Regions from separate parts of the Calidifontimicrobium sp. SYSU G02091 genome, predicted to be linked through region 3. Evidence: predicted binding sites of a transcription regulator. Region 3 holds the regulator's gene; each other region holds the start of a gene.
What was found. The regulator FNR, encoded in region 3, switches genes on or off when oxygen is low (the NO sensors DNR and NnrR bind a similar motif). The targets are predictions, from matches to a motif close to TTGATNNNNATCAA.

Region 1: the regulator FNR is predicted to act here: its motif matches at 2,862-2,875, upstream of MOJ79_RS09705 (DUF3149 domain-containing protein).
Region 2: the regulator FNR is predicted to act here: its motif matches at 2,999-3,012, upstream of MOJ79_RS00730 (TraR/DksA family transcriptional regulator).
Region 4: the regulator FNR is predicted to act here: its motif matches at 2,750-2,763, upstream of MOJ79_RS03730 (nitrite reductase).

What each region holds. Positions count from the first base shown of each region.
Region 1 covers NZ_JALBGB010000013.1:15,232-20,007, reverse strand. The annotation lists gene MOJ79_RS09730 (secondary thiamine-phosphate synthase enzyme YjbQ) at 1-152, opposite strand, end outside; gene MOJ79_RS09725 (metallophosphoesterase) at 272-1,234, shown strand; gene MOJ79_RS09720 (CDP-archaeol synthase) at 1,257-1,748, opposite strand; gene MOJ79_RS09715 (CDP-alcohol phosphatidyltransferase family protein) at 1,806-2,372, shown strand; gene MOJ79_RS09710 (GDCCVxC domain-containing (seleno)protein) at 2,413-2,649, opposite strand; gene MOJ79_RS09705 (DUF3149 domain-containing protein) at 2,935-3,093, shown strand; gene MOJ79_RS09700 (SDR family NAD(P)-dependent oxidoreductase) at 3,115-3,864, opposite strand; gene MOJ79_RS09695 (hypothetical protein) at 3,927-4,640, shown strand.
Region 2 covers NZ_JALBGB010000001.1:145,443-150,218, reverse strand. The annotation lists gene MOJ79_RS00745 (DUF2062 domain-containing protein) at 1-396, opposite strand, end outside; gene MOJ79_RS00740 (Na/Pi cotransporter family protein) at 393-2,036, opposite strand; gene MOJ79_RS00735 (hypothetical protein) at 2,111-2,491, opposite strand; gene MOJ79_RS00730 (TraR/DksA family transcriptional regulator) at 2,559-2,945, opposite strand; gene MOJ79_RS00725 (NAD(P)/FAD-dependent oxidoreductase) at 3,052-4,287, shown strand; gene MOJ79_RS00720 (long-chain-fatty-acid--CoA ligase) at 4,316-4,776, opposite strand, start outside.
Region 3 covers NZ_JALBGB010000004.1:113,855-118,630, forward strand. The annotation lists gene ccoG (cytochrome c oxidase accessory protein CcoG) at 1-1,070, shown strand, start outside; gene MOJ79_RS04380 (hypothetical protein) at 1,112-1,360, shown strand; gene MOJ79_RS04385 (hypothetical protein) at 1,364-1,663, shown strand; gene fnr (fumarate/nitrate reduction transcriptional regulator Fnr) at 1,703-2,437, opposite strand; gene hemN (oxygen-independent coproporphyrinogen III oxidase) at 2,618-4,036, shown strand; gene MOJ79_RS04400 (urease accessory protein UreH domain-containing protein) at 4,043-4,776, shown strand, end outside.
Region 4 covers NZ_JALBGB010000003.1:202,696-207,471, forward strand. The annotation lists gene MOJ79_RS03720 (Crp/Fnr family transcriptional regulator) at 1-173, shown strand, start outside; gene MOJ79_RS03725 (hypothetical protein) at 198-860, opposite strand; gene MOJ79_RS03730 (nitrite reductase) at 922-2,643, opposite strand; gene MOJ79_RS03735 (TonB-dependent receptor plug domain-containing protein) at 2,886-4,776, shown strand, end outside.

The DNA.
Region 1 (4,776 bases), on a different contig from region 3:
ATCAGCAGGCTGGCCGACGTGTGGCGGATGAACAGGGTCAGCAGCCCGGTCGCGATCCCGGTGGCGGCGACCCAGCGCGCCACCGCCGGCGTGATGTCGGTCAGGCCGCGGCCCGGCGTGGCGATCTCGAGCGTGGTGTGCGACTGGCGCATGGCGACGCGGCGGGGTGGCTGGCGATGTGGCGATGATGCCCGCGCCATCCGGCCGGCGCGCTGTCGCGCTCCGGTAGAGTCGCACGCCAGCCGCGGCCGCGACGCCGCGGCGACGCACGATGCAACTGTCGGACTGCAGCGAGGAGGAGCAGGCGGGGCTCGCACGCCTGGAGGCGCGCATCGGCCGCACGCACCTGCGCCAGCGCCTGGGCCTCGAGGGCGAGCACGAGGCGCACGTCGTGCGGCCCGGCACGCACTTCTTCCACCTCGAGAACTGGTACTCGGTGCACGGGCTGATCCGCGGCGTGCTGACGCTGGCCGGGCTGCACGGGCGCGGGCGGCGCAACGTGCTCGACATCCGCCGCCGCGAGCACGACGTGCCGCTGCCGGGCCTGCCGGCGCCGTTCGACGGCTTCACGCTGCTGCACCTGAGCGACCTGCACCTGGACCTGAGCGACGCCTTCGTCGACCACCTGATCGCGCGCGTGCGCGGCCTCGCGCACGACGCGTGCGTGCTCACCGGCGACTTCCGCTTCCGCACCTTCGGCCCCTACGCGCCCGCGCTCGCGGCGCTGGCGCGCCTGCGCCCGCACCTGGGCGAGCGCGTGTGGGCCGTGCTCGGCAACCACGACACGATCCGCATGGTGCCGGGCATCGAGGCGCTGGGCATCCGCGTGCTGATGAACGAGTCGGTGCGCCTCGAGCGCGGCGGCGCGTCGATCGTGCTGGCCGGCATCGACGACGCGCACTACTTCCGCACGCACAACCTGCACGCGGCCGCGGCCGACCTGCACGCCGGCGATTGCGCGATCCTGCTGTCGCACACGCCCGAGCCGTACCGCCAGGCCGCGCACGCCGGCTTCGCGCTGATGCTCAGCGGCCACACGCACGGCGGCCAGATCTGCCTGCCCGGCGGCGTGCCGATCCTCACCGACTCCGACGCGCCGCGCGCACTCGCGCGCGGGCCCTGGCAGCACCACGGCATGCGCGGCTACACGTCGGTGGGCTGCGGCGCGTCGGTGGTCGACGTGCGGCTGAACTGTCCGCCCGAGGTCACGCTGCACCGGCTGCGCCGCGCCTGACACCGGGCGCCCGACACGGCCGTCAGTACGGCCGCTCGTGCAGCCCGAGCCGGTGCGCGAGCCACGCGACCGGCTGCTGCAGCACGAAGAACGCCGCCGTCACCGCCGCGACCTGCAGCCACGACAGGTCGAGCGCGCCGCGCGCCACGAGCAGTGGCAGCAGCGCCTCGGGCACCTGGTCGAGCCCCGTCGCGCGGCCGCTGGGCGCGACGCCCAAGCGCCGCTTGACGAAGCTCGACAGCGCGTCGCCGGCCATCGCCGCCGCGCCGACGGTTGCACCGAGCGCCGCCGGCAGGCCGAACAGCGCGGCGGCCAGCGTCGTTGCGAGCACGGCGGCGACGACGCCGCGCGCCGTCTTCGCCGCCCCGAGCAGCGGCCGGCCGTCGACGAAGCGCAGTCCGCCGTCCAGTGGCGCGCTCCAGCGCGTGCCGAGCAGCCGCTTGGCCACCACCGGCGCCGCGTTGGCCGCACCGAGCAGCACCAGCGCGCGCAGCCCGCTCCACACCTCGTCCATCGTGGCGCGATGCTAGCCGCGCGCCGCGGCACGCCGCGTTGGCGTAGGCTTGCGTCCATGCCCGCCGCGCTCAACGTGCCCAACGCGATCACGCTCGTGCGCTTCGCGCTCGTGCCGGCGATCGCGCACGCGCTGCTCACCGACGCGTGGGCGCGCGCGTGCGCGCTGTTCGTCGTCTCGGCGCTGTCGGACGTCGCCGACGGCTTCATCGCCCGACGCTGGAACCTGCGCACGCGCTTCGGCGCCGTCGCCGACCCGCTGGCCGACAAGCTGACGATGTTCGTCGTCGCGGTGCTGCTCGCGGGGCAGGGGGCGCTGCCGTGGTGGTTCGCGCTCGCGGTGGTCGCGCGCGACGTGCTGATCGTCGGCGGCGCGCTCACGTACCACCTGCGGCACGGCGCGTTCGAGGTGGCGCCGAGCCGCGTGTCCAAGCTCAACACCGGGCTCGAATTCGCGCTGCTGCTCGGCGTGCTGGCCGCGGGTGCCGGCCTCGTGCCCGACGGTGCGTGGCTCGACGCGCTGCTCGTCGTGACGCTCGCGACGATCGTGTGGTCGGGCGCTGACTACGTGGTCGTCTGGGGCCGCAAGGCGGCGCGGGCGCGGCGGTCGGCGCTGTCGCGCTGAACGGTGCCCGCCGGCGCAGCGGCGGCGACTGCGGCGCCGTTCAGCCGCAGCAGCCGGCGCCGCAACCGGTGCCGCCGCGCTGCTGCTGCACCGGCGGGCACGGCACCGAGCCGTACGAGCAGAACACGCAGCAGTCGCCCGGCTTCGGCCGCAGCACGGTCTTGCAGTGCGCGCACTCGTAGAAGAACTGGCAGGCGTCGGTCGGCATGACCTCGCGCCGGGCGTGGCCGCACACGGGACACGTCAGCACCGACTCGAGCCGGGGGGTGGTCGTCATCGCGTCGAAGCCCTCGGGGTGGCCGCGCCGTCGGTCGGGGCCTCGATCGAGGTCGCCACGATCGGCGCGAACGGCTGGTGGGCCACGCAGTGTACGGGCCTGCCTCGCCACGGCGTCGGGCGGGGCGACGCCAGCCGCGCCGTCGCTGGCGAGGCACGCGGGCCGCCACGGGTTTGACGACGATCAGATGGCGCCGACATTGCGGACCGGCCTTGGTCTGGATCAAACCCGCTGGCGGCGATGGGGGTTCAGATGCCGTCCGTGGTTCACGGACCGGAGTTCGCAATGCACGCGCTGATCGACTTCTTCTCCACCGACTACGGCCTGATGAGCGCCGGCGTGATCGCCTTCATGCTCGGCATGGGCGTGTTCTACGTGCGCTTCTTCGTCTCGCACATGCACGAGGACGAGCAGCGCGCGCAGCGCCCGGGCGGCGCGCGCTGAGCGCCGCGCTGGCGTGGCGTTTCAGGCGTCGCGCACGTCGGCCACCGGCTGCGCGCCGAAGTCGGCGCGGTCGAGGCAGGCCAGCACCTTCGCGGCGGCGGCCGCGGGGCTGTCGAGTTGGCCGCGCGCGTGCAGCTGCGCGAAGCGCTCGCGTTCGGTGAACACGGCCGCGTCGGCGCTGCGCAGCTGCACCTGCATGTCGGTGTCGATCACGCCGGGGGCGAGCGACACGACCTTGGCGCCGTGGGCATTCAGCGCCTCGTCGAGCGCGAGCGCGCGGCTGAAGTGGTCGAGCCCGGCCTTGACGGCGCAGTACGGTGCGCTGCCGGCCATCGCGAAGCGGCCGAGCCCCGACGAGATGTTCAGCAGCTTGCGCGCGCCGGGCCATGCGGCGGTCGCGCGCAGGAAGGCCTGCGCGAGCAGCACCGGCGCTTCGAGCCCGACGCGCATCGCCGCCGACAGCGCCTCGGCCGGCGTCGCGCCGATCGGCCCCGGCGGCGTCAGCAGCGCGGCGTTATTGACGAGCGCGGCGCTGGCGAAGCGCGCGCCGTCGAGCGTGCCGAGCCAGGCCTCGAGACGCTGCGCGACGGCCAGCGGCTGCGCGAGGTCGGCCGCCCACTGCTCGAGCACGGCGCCGGCGGGTGCGGCCAGCGTCGCGTCGGGGTGGCGCGCGATCGTCAGCACGTGGTGGCCTTCGTGCAGCCGCTGCGCGGCCATCGCGCGGCCGAGGCCGCGCGAGGCGCCGGTGATCACGGTCAGGTGCATGCTCATCGGCACAGCATAGCGGCGCGCGGGCACGGTGGCACGCCGTCGCCGGGCGGGACAATGGCGCGATGAAGGCATGGTGGACCCGCCCGTGGCTCGTCGCGCTGGCCGCCGGTGTCGCGGTCCTCGCCGCCGCGCTGCTGCCGCCGCTGTGGCAGGCCTGGCGCGCGACGCAGGCGCCGGCTGCGACGACGGCCGCACCGGCCGACGCGCACGGCCTGCCGTGGCAGGTCGAGGTGCTGCCGGGCGGCGCGACGCGCGTGTTCGGGCTCACGCTCGGCGCGAGCCCGCTCGCCGCCGCGAGCCGGCGCGACGATGACCTGCAGCTCGCGCTCGTCGCGCGTGGCGACGAGCCCGGCGTGCTCGAGGGCTACGTCGAGCGTTTCCAGGCCGGCTTCGTCGAAGGCCGCCTCGTGATCGCCGCGGCCGCCGACGAGGCGCAGCGCCGCGCGTGGCGCGCGCGCTCGACGCAGCGCGACCCGGGCGGCGAAGGCACGTGGCGGCACCGCCTCGCCCCCACCGATCTGGCTGCGGCGCGGCAGGCGCCGATCACCGGGCTGACCTTCATCCCCGCCGCGCAGCTCGACGCGGCGGCCGTCGCGCAGCGCTTCGGCGAGCCGGCCGAGCGCGTGCGCACCGGCACGCGGCTCGAGCACTGGCTGTACCCCGAACGCGGCCTCGCGGTGACGATCGACGCCGAGGGGCGCGAGGTGCTGCAGTACGTCGCGCCGGCCGAGTTCGACGCGCGGCTGCGCATGCCGCTGAAGAACGCGGCGCCATGATGTCCCACGCCGCCTAGCGCATGCGCGTGACCGTGATGTGACAGCGGGCCGGCTGCGTGGCGGTCCGTGCGTGTCGATCTGTCGGAGGTCTTGACAGTCGCGCGACGGCGGCTGCGGCACATGTGACCGTTGCATG
Region 2 (4,776 bases), on a different contig from region 3:
CCGCGCGAACCACCCGCGGCCGTCGTCCGCCACCGGCCGCGGCTCGTTGACGGGCGGCGGGCCCTGGACGGCCGCCTCCTCGCCGAGCACCGCCTTGCCGAGCCGCCATGCGGCGTAGTACAGCGGGCCGTAGGTGGCCGGGTTGCTGACCAGCGTGCTCGCCGCGGCGGTGGGCACGTTGGCGCGCAGCACGACCGCCGCGCCGACCGACAGCGGGATCTGCGCGATCGGGATCAGCAACCCGAAGAACACGCCGATCGCCATGCCCAGCGCGACGCCGCGCCGGCTCATGTGCCACAGCCGCGGGTGGTGCAGCGCCGGGCCGATCCAGCGCAGCCAGCGGTTCTCGCGCATCGACTCCTGGGTCGGCAGCCAGCGCTTGAGGCGGTCGTTCATTCGGCGTGGTGGGAGTCCGCGGCAATGTCGGCGTCGAGGCGCACCGCCTTGACGGCCTGCTGCAGCGCACGGCGCAGCGCACTGGCGGCGCGCAGGCGGGCGTCCATCGCGGACAAGGGCAGGCGCCCGTCGGCACCGGCAGCCAGCAGCGCGGCCTTGAGCGACTGGTACGCATTTTCCGTCGCCTCGAGCAGCCGGTCGATCGCCGGGGTCACCACCGGTTCCTGCGCACCGGCCTCGTCGGGCACGGCCAACGCGTCGAGCAGCGCCGACGCGTGACGGCGGAAGTCGGCGTCGGCCGCCGCGGCGGCGTCGGGCAGCGCTGCCGCCGCGGCGTCGGCCTGTGCGGTGGCCGCCTCGAACGCCAGTTCGGCGCAGGTCTCGTGATAGCGCTCGACGCGCAGGATGCGCGGCAGCCGCTCGCTGCTGTCGGCGGTCATCGCGCCGCGGTGCAGCCGCTCGACGAAGCGCTCGATCGCACGCGCGAGCGCCGCGTGCAGCGCGCGGTCGCGCTCCAGCGCCGCCGGTGGCGCGCCGCCGACGGCGCCGCGCGCCAGGCGCACGGCGATCGCGCCGGCACGGCGGACCTCGCGGCGCAGCGCGTCCAGCGCGATGACCGGCACCTGCAGCGCGTTGTCGTCGAGGTAGCGCGGGCGCGCCTCGTCTTCCTCGATCGTGCGGAAACGCGCCAGCAGCCACCGCGTCAGCGCGCCGGCCAGCGGCCACATCAGCAGCACGCCCAGCACGTTGAAGATCGAGTGGAACAGCGCCAGCTTGGCCGCCGGGTCGCGATCCAGGCCCAGCGCCTCGCGCGCCCAGCCGATGGCCGCCACCAGCCACGGCAGCAGCGCGAGCGCGACCGCCGCGGTCAGCACGTTGAACAGCACGTGGGCCGCGGCGGCGCGCTTGGCGTTCGGCGTCGCGCCGACCGAGGCCAGCAGCGCGGTGACGGTGGTGCCGATGTTGGCGCCGATCACGACGGCGGCCGCGCCCTGCACGTCGATCAGCCCGCTTTGCGCCGCGGTCAGCGCCATCGCCATCGATGCCGCCGACGCCTGCATCACGACGGTCAGCGCGGCGCCGATCGCCACCAGCGCGAGCACGCCCCACAGGCCCTCGCCCGCGGGCAGCCGCACGTCGTCGGCGAAGCCGAGGAACGCCTGCTGCAGCAGCCCGATGCCGAGGAACAGCACGCCGAACCCGGCCACCGCCTGCCCGGTGGCCGCCAGCGACGGTGCACGCCCGAACAGCTTGAGCAGCGCACCCAGTCCGACCAGCGGCAGCGCGAAGGCGTCGACCTTGACGCGCAGCCCGACCAGCGCGACGAGCCAGCCGGTGAACGTCGTGCCGACGTTGCTGCCGAACAGCACCCACAGCGCCTGCGACAGGCTCAGCAGACCCGCGTTGACGAAGCCGATCGCCGCCACCGTGACCGCGCTCGACGACTGCACGGCCGCGGTGATCAGCGCGCCCGACGCCAGCCCGTGCAGCCGCGTGCGCGTCGAGCGCGCGAGGATCTGCTCGAGCGCCGGGCCGGCGGCCAGCTTGAGGCCGTCGGTCATCATCGCCATGCCGAGCAGGAACAGGCCGACGCCGCCCAGCAGGGGGCCCAGCCGCGCCGCGACGTCGAGCACGCTCATGCGGCAAGTATCGGCGCCGGGCGCCGAGCCCGGGCTGCGGCCCGGCGCACGCGCCGGCCGCCGGACGGGGATGTTCAGGTCGGCGTCGGCGTGCCGGCCATGCGGTCGTACTTCAGGAAGTACTGCCGCGCGAGCGCGACGAGCTGGCCGTCGCTCGGGTGGTCGACCGTCTCGTAGCCGACGATGTGCTTGGCGGTCTGCGGGCGGTGCTTCTCGACGTAGTGGCGGAAGTCGGCCATCGCGGTGCGCCCGCCGACGACGAGCACCTCGGCGATGCCGGCCAGCGCGTCGCAGACCTCGCCGAAGAACTCGTGCTCGGTGCGCACCTTGCTGCCGTGGTAGCGCGTCGGATGGCTGTGCGCCTTGAGCTTTTGCGACTCGACGTGGTCGGGGTCGAACTGCAGCACCTGGGCGGTCTCGTGGTCGATGCGCAGGACGGCGTGGAACAGGGCCATGGGGGTCTTTCGGGTTCGGTGGGTCGCGGGATGGGGGCGCCGCGGCGGTCGACGCCGCGGCCGGGGTTCAGGGCGTGCGGCGCGCGGCGGTGCGCTCGCGCGCGGTTTCGCAGTCGATGCAGCGCAGGGCCCACGGCTCGGCCTTCAGCCGGTCGAACGGGATGTCGATGCCGCAGTCGACGCAGCGGCCGTAGTCGCCGCGCTCGAGGCGCTGCAGCGCGGCCGTCACGCGTTCGAGCTCGACCTGCTCCTGGTTCGTCAGCGCAGCGGCGATGTCGCGCTCGGGCAGTCGCTGCGGCGCGTCGTCGCCGTCTTGCGTGAGCACGTCATGCGCGCGTTCGGCGCGCGTCTGGCCGTGCAGGTGCTCGGCGAGCTGGCGCTCGAGCTCCTGCCGGCGTGCCGTCAGCTCGGCCTCGAGTTGGGCACGCTGGCCCGGGGTCAGGGTGATCGTCATCGCGTCGGGCTCCTCACTGCAGCGCATGTTGGCAGCGGCGACGGCCCCGTGTGTTGACGTCGGTCAAGTGCCGCGGCCGCGTTCCTACAATCGGGCCCTGCGTCCGATGACCCCCGACGACTTGCCCACCCACTGCGACGTGCTCGTCGTCGGCGCCGGCCCGGCCGGCAGCGCGTGCGCGCAGGCGCTGGCGCGCGACGGCGTCGACGTGCTGCTCGTCGACCAGCACCGCTTCCCGCGCGACAAGGTCTGCGGCGACGGCCTGATTCCCGACGCGCACGCGGCGCTGCGCCGCCTCGGGGTGCACGAGGAGGTGATGGACCGCGCACAGCGGGCGACGCACGTGGCCTGCATCGCGCCGCGCGGCGGGCGCGTCGAGGTGCCGGGCACGCTGGCGGTGCTGCCGCGGCGCGAGCTCGATCACCTGCTGGCACTGGCGGCCACGCGCGCCGGCGCGATGCTGGCGACGCCGTGGCGGTTCGAAGCCCCGCTGCTCGACCGCGAGCGCGTCGTCGGCGCGCGGCTGCGCGCGGGCGGGCGCGTGCACGACGTGCACGCGCGCTGGGTCGTGCTCGCCACCGGTGCCGTGCCGCAGGCGCTGATCGCCGCCGGCGTATGCCGGCGGCGCACGCCCAGCGCGGTGGCGCTGCGCGGCTACGTGCGCCACGACGGCCTGGCCGGGCGGCTGCGCGCGCTCGAAGTCGTCTGGCACCCGCGGCTGGCGCGCGGCTACGGCTGGATCTTCCCGGGACCGGCCGGCGTGTTCAACGTCGGCGTCGGCCTGACCCACAGCCACGCCGCCGGCGCCGACGGCCGCGCGACGATGGCCGACGTCAACCTGCGTGCGATGTTCACGGCGTTCACCGAGGTCCACGCCCCGGCGCGCGAGCTGCTGGCCGAAGGCACCTGGCTCGGCGAGCTCAAGGGCGCGCCGCTGCGGTGCTCGCTCGACGGCGCGGCGTGGAGCCGGCCCGGGCTGCTCGTCACCGGCGAGGCCGCCGGCAGCACGTACGCCTTCACCGGCGAAGGCATCGGCAAGGCGCTCGAGACCGGGCTGCTCGCGGCGCAGGCGATCGTGCGCGCACAGCGCGAGGGCCTCGACGACGACGCCGCGCGCGCCGGCTACGAGCGCTCGCTCGTGGCACTCAAGCCGCGCTACGACCTCTACGAGCGCGCCAACCGCGTCAACCACCACCCCTGGCTCGCCGACCTCGTGATCTGGCGCGCGCGGCGCACGCCGGCGCTCGTGCGCCGCATGGCCGGCGTGCTCGACGAGACCGCCGACCCGAGCCAGATGGCGTCGGTGCGCGGCGTCGCGACGCTGCTGCTGCCGATGCGATGACGCGCTCGCGGCGAGGCCTCGCCGCCGGCTATGCCCGCAGCTCGCGCCGCAGGATCTTGCCGACGTTGCTCTTCGGCAGCTCGTCGCGGAACTCGATGTACTTCGGCCGCTTGTAGGCGGTGAAGTTGTCGCGGCAGTAGCGCGCGACGTCGTCCTCGGTCAGCGTCGGGTCGCGCCTGACGACGAACAGCTTGACCGCCTCGCCCGACTTCTCGTCGGGCACGCCGACCGCGGCGCACTCGAGCACGCCGGGCATCAGGCTGACGACCTGTTCGATCTCGTTCGGGTAGACGTTGAAGCCCGACACGAGGATCATGTCCTTCTTGCGGTCGACGATGCGGATGTAGCCGCGCTCGTCCATCACGCCGATGTCGCCGCTGCGGAAGTAGCCGTCCGGCGTCATGACCTTGGCCGTCTCGTCGGGGCGGTTCCAGTAGCCGGCCATCACCTGCGGGCCCTTGATGCAGATCTCGCCCGGCGTGCCGGGCG
Region 3 (4,776 bases):
TCTTCATGTGGGTCGAACGCAAGATCGAGGGCGACCGCGCGCAGCGCATGAAGCGCGACGCGGGTCCGTGGACCTTCGACCGCGTCTGGCGCTTCGCCGCCAAGCAGGTGGCGTGGATCGCGATCGGCCTGTGGACCGGGATCACGTTCGTCGGCTACTTCACGCCGATCCGCGAACTCGTGCCGTCGATCGCCTCGTTCGGGCTCGGTCCGTGGGAGACGTTCTGGGTCCTGTTCTACGGCTTCGCGACCTACGGCAACGCAGGGTACATGCGCGAGCAGGTGTGCAAGTACATGTGCCCGTACGCGCGCTTCCAGAGCGCGATGTTCGACAAGGACACGCTGATCATCAGCTACGACGCCGAGCGCGGCGAGCCGCGCGGCACGCGCGGGCGCAAGACCGACCTGAAGGCCGCCAACCTCGGTCACTGCATCGACTGCGGGCTGTGCGTGCAGGTGTGTCCGACGGGCATCGACATCCGCAACGGTCTGCAGTACGAGTGCATCGCCTGCACCGCGTGCATCGACGTGTGCAACAGCGTGATGGACAAGATGCACTACCCGCGCGGGCTGATCCGCTATGCCACGCAAAACGGCATGACGTACCACTGGACGCGCGCGCAGATGCTGCGGCGCGTGTTCCGTCCGCGCGTGCTCGTCTACACGGCGGTGCTGGTCGTCGTCGCGGGCGCCTTGCTCACCAGCATCCTGATGCGCAGCCCGTTCAAGGTCGACGTCGTGCGCGACCGCGCGTCGCTCGCGCGACTGGTCGACAACGGCTACATCGAAAACGTCTACCGCCTGCAGATCATGAATGCGACCGAACGCGAGCAGCGCTACGTCGTGACCGTGCGCGGCCTCGACGGCGCCATCGTCGACGTCGGCGAGGAGGTGCGCATCGGCCCGGCACAGGCGCGCTGGGTGCCGGCTGGCGTGCGCGTGCCGCCGCAAACCGCGCAGGCACTGGGCCCGGGTGCACACCCGCTCGAGTTCAGCATCGAGCGCCTCGCGCAGGACGGCGACGCCGCCGCGCGCGTGGTGGAAAAATCGACCTTCATCGTGCCGCGCTGACACCCGTGGCACCGCCCGAATCCCGCCAGGAGCCCATCGAGATGAACCCTTCTTCGAGCGCGAAGTCCCCGACACCGTGGTGGCGCGTCGGCATGGTCTGGCTCGTGATCGGCGGGCCGCTGGCGGTCGTCGTCGCCGGCATCGCCACCGCCGTCATCGCGGTGCGCGGCGCCGACCCGGTCCTCGACACGTCGGCGCGGTCTGGCCGCACGTCGGTGGTGGTGCCCGACGCGATGACGCCGGCGATCCAGGCGCGCAACCACGCCGCCACGGCCGCGGCAGGAGACTGACCCGTGGATGCGGTGACGCCGCCGCAGACCCCTCGGCCCGCCGAGGCGCCGGCCCGCGCGCAGCGCCTGCTGACGGTGCTGTGGCCGGCGTTCCTGATGGCCGGGGTGCTGGAGACGCTGGTCTTCGCCGTCGTCGATCCGCTGAGCCTGCACTGGTTCGGCGGCGCGCCGATCGAGTGGCCCGCGCTGGCCGTCTACACGGTGACGTTCTTCATCTTCTGGGCCGTGATCGCCGCGGCCGGATTCATCAGCCAGCTGCTGACCTGCTCGGCGCAGGAGATCAATGCGCGTGGCCTGAGCTGATCGCGGTTCAGCGCGCCGGGCAGGAGGCCGCCGCCACGCTCAGCACGACGCGCCGTTGACGATCTTCTGCAGGCCGGCTGCGTCGAGGATGCGGATCTGCCGCTGCTTGACTTCGAGCAGGCCTTCTTCCTGGAACTTCGAGAACGTGCGGCTGACCGTCTCGAGCTTGAGCCCGAGGTAGCTGCCGATCTCCTCGCGCGTCATGCGCAGGATCATCGACGAGCCGGAGAAGCCGCGCGCCTGCAGCCGCTGCGTGAGATTGAGCAGGAAGGCCGCGAGCCGTTCCTCGGCGCGCATGCTGCCCAGCAGCAGCATCACACCGTGATCGCGCACGATCTCGCGGCTCATGATGCGGTGGAACTGGTGCTGCAGGTTCGTGAACTCGCGCGACAGCGTCTCCAGCTCGTGGTACGGGATCACGCAGACCTGCGAGTCCTCGAGCGCCACGGCATCGACGCTGTGGCGGTCGGTGCTGATGCCGTCGAGCCCGAGCAGCTCGCCGGCCATCTGGAAGCCGGTGACCTGGTCGCGGCCGTCCTCGGCCGTCACGCAGGTCTTGAAGAAGCCGGTGCGCACGGCGTACAGCGACTGGAACGGGTCGCCGCTGCGGAACAGCGTGTCGCCGCGCGCGACGCTGCGCCGCGTCGCGACGAGGGAGTCGAGGTGCTCGAGGTCGTCGCGGTTCAACCCGACGGGCAGGCACAGCTCGCGCAGGTTGCAGCTCGAACAGGCGACCTTGAACGCTTCGGGGCGGATCGGCGGCAGGGTGGTCATGGATCGGTCGTCGACAAAGACTGCGAGGCACCGGCGACGGCCGCAGGGGCGCCGCCGCCGTGAACTTCCTGGGCACATGATATGTCTCAATCGCCCCGATTTCGGCCGAGACCCCGGGCGCGTTGGACTTGACGATGGTCAAAGCCGCAGGCACCGGAGTCAGGCACAGTGGCAGCCACGATGGATGCCCCAAAGGTCGAGGAGAACGTCGCGCCGCCGGTGCTGACGCAGGCGATGCTTGCGCGTCTGGACAAGCCCGGGCCGCGCTACACCTCGTACCCGACTGCCGACCGCTTCGTCGAGGCCTTTGGCTCGGCCGCGTACGCGCAGGCGCTGCAGCAGCGTGCGCTGGGGGCCACCGTCGGCGGCACGCCGCCGCTGTCGGTGTACCTGCACATCCCGTTCTGCGAGTCGGTGTGCTACTACTGCGCGTGCAACAAGGTCATCACGCGCCACCACGAGCGCGCCGCGGAGTACCTCGCCGCGCTCGATGTCGAGATCGACCTGCACGTGCAGGCACTCGGCGCGCGGCAGTCGGTGTCGCAGCTGCACTTCGGCGGCGGCTCGCCGACCTTCCTCAGCGACGCCGAGATCGCGGCGCTGATGGACTCGCTGCGGCGGGCGTTTCGCATCGTGCCGGGTGCCGAGGTGTCGATCGAGGTCGATCCGCGCACCGTGACCGACGAGCGGCTGCGGCACCTGGCCGGGCTGGGGTTCAACCGCATCAGCTTCGGCGTGCAGGACTTCGACCCCGAGGTGCAGAAGGCGGTGCACCGCGTGCAGTCGTTCGAGATGGTGCGCGACCTGATGGCCAGCGCCCGCGCGCTGGGCTTCGAGTCGACCAACGTCGACCTGATCTACGGCCTGCCGAAGCAAACGCCGGCGTCGCTGGCGCGCACCGTCGCGCAGGTCGGCGAGCTGCGCCCGGACCGCATCGCGCTGTACGCCTATGCGCACCTGCCGCAGCGCTTCAAGCCGCAGCGGCGCATCGACGCGCACGACCTGCCGTCGGCGGCCGATCGCGTCGCGATGCTCGGCACCGCGATCCGCGGCTTCCTCGGCCACGGCTACACCTACATCGGGATGGACCACTTCGCGCTGCCGGGCGACTCGCTCGCGGTGGCCAAGCGGCAGGGGCGGCTGCACCGCAACTTCCAAGGTTACAGCACGCAGCCGGACTGCGACCTGATCGGCCTGGGCGTGTCGGCGATCGGCCGCATCGGCGCGACCTACAGCCAGAACGTCAAGACGCTGGACCAGTACTACGACGCGATGCGCCAGCGGCAGTTCGCGACCGAGCGCGGCCTGGCGCTCAGCCGCGACGACCTCGTGCGCCGTGCCGTTATCATGGCGCTGATGTGCCAGGGGCGTGTCGACTTCGAGTCGATCGATCTCGCGCATCTGATCCGCATGGAGGAGTACTTCGCACCGGAGCTCGAGCAGCTGCGGCCGCTGGCCGAGATGGGCCTGGTGCGGCTGGAGGGGCGCGGCATCGACGTGACGCCGCTGGGCTGGTACTTCGTGCGTGGCATCGCGATGGTGTTCGACCGCTACCTGCAGGCCGACCGCACGCGCGAGCGCTTCTCGCGCATCATCTGACTTCGCGTGGACACGGCGCTCGCGCTCAGTGCGCTGCTGATGGGCCTGGCCGGCTCGCCGCACTGCGTGGCGATGTGCGGCGCGGCCTGCACCGGGATCGCCGGGCGCTGTGGTGGTGCACGGCCGCAGCGCGCGCTGCTGGCGCTGCATCTCGGGCGGCTGCTGGGCTACGCCGCCGGCGGCGCCATCGCGGCCGGCAGTGTCGGCGCGCTGGCCACGCTCGCCGCGTGGTCGCCGGCGCTGCGGCCGCTGTGGACGCTCGTCCACGCCGCCGCGCTGGGACTCGGCGTGTGGCTGCTGTGGACCGGCCGGCAGCCCGCCTTCGTCGAGAACATCGGCCGCGGCACGGCCCGCGGGTTGGCGGCAGCCGCGGTGCCGGCCGCGACGCAGCCAGTCGTCGGCCCGCTCAGCGGCGTGCGTGGTGCCGCGGTCGCCGGTGCGGGCGCCAGCGGTCGAAGCCACGTGGGGGTGGCCAAGGCCGCCGCCGCCGGTTCGCTGTGGCTGGCGTGGCCTTGCGGACTGCTGCACTCGGCGCTGGTGATGGCCGCGCTGGGCAACACCGCGGTCGGCGGAGCCGCGATCATGGCGGCGTTCGCTGTCGGCACCACCGTCGGCCTGTGGGTCGGCCCGACGCTGTGGTGGCGGCTCGGTGCCCCGGGCGCGGGCTGGCTGGCCAGCGGCGGCGCCGTGCGGCTGGCGGGGCTCGGCCTCGCCGCGGCGTCGGGCTGGGCGCTGTTCCA
Region 4 (4,776 bases), on a different contig from region 3:
TCACCGTGTCGCTGCCGGTGAGCAAGGCGACGATCGCCTCGCGGCTGTCGCTGACCCCCGAGTACTTCTCGCGCGTGCTGCACGAGCTCGAAGCCGCCGGGCTGATCGAGGTCGACAAGCGCGACATCCGCATCCTCGACGCGCAGCGGCTCGCCGGCTACCAGGCGCGCTGACGACGCGACGCCGCCGGCGCCCGGTCAGGGCGCGAGCACGCGCAGCGTCGTCGTACCGACCTCGATCGTCGAGACGCTCGCCCCGTCGCCCGCCGGCACGCGCAGGCGCGGCGCCCCCGCGCCTGCGTCGTCCCACCGGGCCGCGCGCAGGTCGGCGCCGGGCGGCACGGGCACGCGGCTCAGCGAGCGCCGCACGTCGAGGTTGACGAGGTGCAGCGCGGGCGCGTCGCCGCCGAGCAGCGCGAGCAGCTGCGGCGCCTGTGCGCCCTCGCGCAGCGCGAGCACCCGCCCGGCGAGCGGGATGCGTCGCGGCGCCAGGAAGCCCGGCGTCGCGATCGCCTCGCCCATGCGGTAGTCGTGCACGAGGCCGTCGAAGATCGGCGGCGCGGCGGGGTCGAGCGAGACCTCCCATAGCTCGTCGAGCGCGTCGAAACCCACCGCGAGGCTGCGCCGCCGGGGCAGGTCGGCGATCGCCGTGATCGTGCCGCTGCGCGTGCCGTCGGGCGACAGCGCCGGCAGCCGTCGGCGCACCGTGCCGTCGGCGTTGCGCAGCACGAGCGTGCGGCCGTCGTCGTGCACCTCGCCACGCCAGCGGCCGTCGGCGGTGGCGAGCTCGGGCGGGGAGGCCGCGACGCGATGGCCCAGCGCCAGCGCGGCGAGCCCGAGGATCCAGTCGCGCCGCCGCAACGTGGGCTCCGACGTGACGTCGCCGGCCCCGGGGGCGGGACCGGCGACGCCGCGGGAGGCGTCAGTAGACGTCGCGCTGTGTGTTGTAGACGTTGAACTTGCCGGTCGGCGTGATCAGGCGCGGATCCTTGATCACGGCCTTGGGCTTGAGCGTCTTGTCGTCGACGACGACGATCGCGCTCTCCTTGTTCTTCGCGCTCCACACCGAGAACCAGACCTCGTCGCCGGCCTTGTTGAACTCGGGCTGCACGACGCGCTTGGCGCCGTCGTCCTTCAGGCCCGCCCATTCGGCGATGGGCAGCACCCGGTAGCCCTTGTCGAGGTTCTTCACGTCGTAGACGGCCACCGACTGCGACACCTTCGGGTCGGGGTGCAGCGCGGTGTCGACGTACAGGTTCGTCGACTTCGGGTGCGTCTTGATGAACAGCGAGCCGCCGCCCTGGCCCTTGAGCGTCTGCACGACCTTGAACGCGTGCTCCTTGTGCTTCTTCGGGTCGGTGGCAATGAGCGAGATCGTCTCGTCGCCGAGGTGCCCGGTCGCCCAGACCGGCCCGTACTTCGGGTGCACGAAGTTCGCGCCGCGGCCCGGGTGCGGGATCTTGCCGACGTCGATCAGCTTGACGAGCTTGCCTTCCTTCGCGTCGACGGCGGCGATCTTGTTGCTCTGGTTCGCGGCGACGAGGAAGTAGCGCTTGCTCGCGTCCCATCCGCCGTCGTGCAGAAAGCGCGCGGTGCCGATCGAGGTGACCTTGAGCGCGTCGATGTCGGAGTAGTCGACCATCAGCGTCTGGCCGGTCTCCTTCACGTTGACGACGAACTCGGGCTTGAAATGGCTCGCGACGATGCTCGCGACGCGAGGCTCGGGGTGGTACTCCTGCGTGTCGACGGTGTTGCCGCGCGTGCTGACGATCTTCAGCGGCTCGAGCGTGTCGCCCTTCATGATCACGTACTGCGGCGGCCAGTAGGCGCCGGCGATCGCGAACTTGTCCTCGTAGTCCTTGTACTTGCTCGTGTCGACCGAGCGCGCCTCGAGGCCGATGCGGATCTCGGCCACGTTGTCGGGCTTCTCCATCCACAGGTCGATCATGTTGATCTTGCCGTCGCGGCCGATCACGAACAGGTAGCGTCCCGACGCCGACACGCGAGAGATGTGCACCGCGTAGCCGGTCTTGACGATGTTGATGATCTGCTTCGTGTCGCCATCGATCAGCGCCACCTCGCCGCTGTCGCGCAGCGTGGTCGAGAAGATGTTGTCGATGTTGTAGTTGTTCATCTTGCGCTTCGGCCGCTGTTCGGGCGGCACGATGACCTTCCAGGTGGCCTTCATGTCGGCCATGCCGAACTCGGGCGGTGTCGGCGGGTCGTGCTGGATGTAGCGCGCCATCATGTCGACTTCCTTCTCGGTCATGTCGCCCGAGGTCTGCCAGTTCGGCATGCCGGCCGGCGAGCCGTAGGCGATGAAGACCTTGAGGTAGTCGGTGCCCTTGCCGAGCGTGATGTCGGGTGTCAGCGGCTTGCCGGTGGCGCCCTTGCGCAGCACGCCGTGGCAGCCGGCGCAGCGCTCGAAATAGATCTGGCGCGCCTGGTCGAACTCGGCCTGCGTCATCGGCGGCGCTTTCGGGTTGCGGCTCTCGACCATTGGCACGCCCGCCAGCGGCGAGGGCGCGGCGTGGTACTGCACCTCGCCGGGGCTGACGTCCTTCTTGTCCTGCGCCTGCACGGCGAGCATGCCTGCGCCGGCCAGCACGGCGGCGGCGATGCGACTGAGGGTGATGGGGTTCATGGTCACGCTCCTGGGTTGCAATCCACGGCCCTCGGCAGGCGGTCGCGCTGCGTCGGGGCCTGGTGTGTGATGGGCGCATGGTCGCCCTCGCATGCCCGGGCTGTCCTTGAACTGCATCAAGTCCGGACCCGCCGGATCGTCCGCCGTGTCGGGTCGCGCGAAGTTAACCTGCATCAAGGCGCGTGACGATCGCGGCCGGCAACCTGCGGCCACGTTCGAAAGTGATCCTGCAGAGTCGATCGATGCGGTTGCGCGTTTACCTTGGGTTCCGGACGACCGCTGCCGCGGTCGCGGCCACCGTCGCACTGGCATGGGCGGTGCCGGCCGCCGCGCAGCACGCCGACGCGGTGAGTACGGTGGTCGTGACCGCGACGCGCCACGCGATGCTCGAGGTCGACGCGCCGGCGTCGACGAGCGTCGTCACGCGCGACGAGATCGCCGCGCGCGGCGCCGACGACGTGCTCGACGCGATCCGCGGCGAGACCGGCATCAGCCTGCAGGGCCGCTCGATCGGCGGGCGCAAGGTGCTGAGCATCCGCGGGCTGGACAGCAAGCACACGCTGTTCCTCGTTGACGGCCGGCGCGTCGGGGCGAGCGACGGCGTGATCGGGCACTCCGACTTCCAGTACGACTGGATCCCGGTCGACGACATCGAGCGCATCGAGATCGTGCGCGGGCCGCTGTCGGTGCTGTATGGCTCCGAGGCGATGGGCGGGGTCGTCAACGTCATCACGCGCCAGCCGGGCGAGCGCTGGCGCTTCGGCGGCTCCGTCGAGGGCTTGTGGGCCGAGTCGGACGGCCGCGGCGGCGACGGCTACCGTCTGGGCGCGCGTGCCGACGGGCCGCTCGGCGAGCGGGCCTCGCTGCGTCTGGGCGCGGCGCACAGCCGGCGCGACGCGCTGGCGTCGGTGGCTGACGCGCGCATCGACGAGCTCGAAGGGCAGGACAAGCGCGACGCCTGGATCGGCCTGGGCTGGCGGCCGGCGGCCGGGCACCGCGTCGACGTCGAGCACCGCCGGGGTGACGAGCGGCGATGGGCGAACGCGCGCGAGCGCAGCGGCGCACGCCGCTACCACGAGACCGTCAACGACATCGAGCGCGCGATGAGTTCGATCGCGTGGGACGCCGACTGGGCGCCGCCGGGGCAGCCCGGCATGTCGACGCAGCTGCGCGCCTACGTGGCCTCGCTCGACGTCGTCAACACACGCACCGAGGGGGTCACGCCGAACCCGCCGCAGCGCATCGAAGACCGCGTGCTCGACGGCATGGCGCGCACCGACGCCGGTCGCCACGGCCTGACGGCGGGCTTCGAGCTGCGCAACGAGTCGCTCGAGGATCCGGGGCTTCCGGACGGGCGCTCGACGGCGCGCCATCGCGCGCTGTTCGTGCAGGACGAGATCGCGCTCGGCGGCAGCGTCGACCTCACGCTGGGCGTGCGCCACGATCGCCACAGCTTGTTCGGCAGCCAGACCAGCCCGCGCGCGTACCTGGTGTGGCGGGCCGGCGGCGGCTGGGTCGTCAAGGGGGGCTACAGCCACGGCTTCAAGGCGCCCAACCTCAAGCAGATCGTGCCTGGCGAGCGGCGCGAAGGGCCGAACGCGTTCCTCGGCAACCCGGATCTGAAGGCCGAGACGAGCGACGGCGTCGAGGTCGGCATCGGCCATGTCGCCGGCGGGCGCGAGTTCCAGCTCGTGGTGTTCGACCAGCGTGTCGAGGACCTGATCGAGGTGCAGCTCGTCGCGCCGGGGCCGGTGCCGGGCATCGGCACCTACACCTACGTCAACCTGAGCGAGGCGCGCTTCCGGGGTGTCGAGGCCTCGCTCGCACAGCCGCTGGGCGCCGGCTTCACGGCGCTACTGAGCTACACCTACCTCGACGCACGCGACGGCGACGGCGAGCGGCTCGACAAGCGCCCGCGTCACAGCGCCACCGCACGGCTGGACTGGACGGGAGCGCGGTGGCGCGCCGGCGTGCGTGTCGAGTACACGGCCGCTCAGCGGCTGCCGGCCACCACCGGTCCGGCGCAGGCGGTGCCCGACATCACGCTGTGGGGGGCGCACCTCGCGCGCACGCTGGCCCCGGGCGTCGAGCTGGCGCTGGGCGTGGACAATCTGACCGACGTGCGTCTGGCCG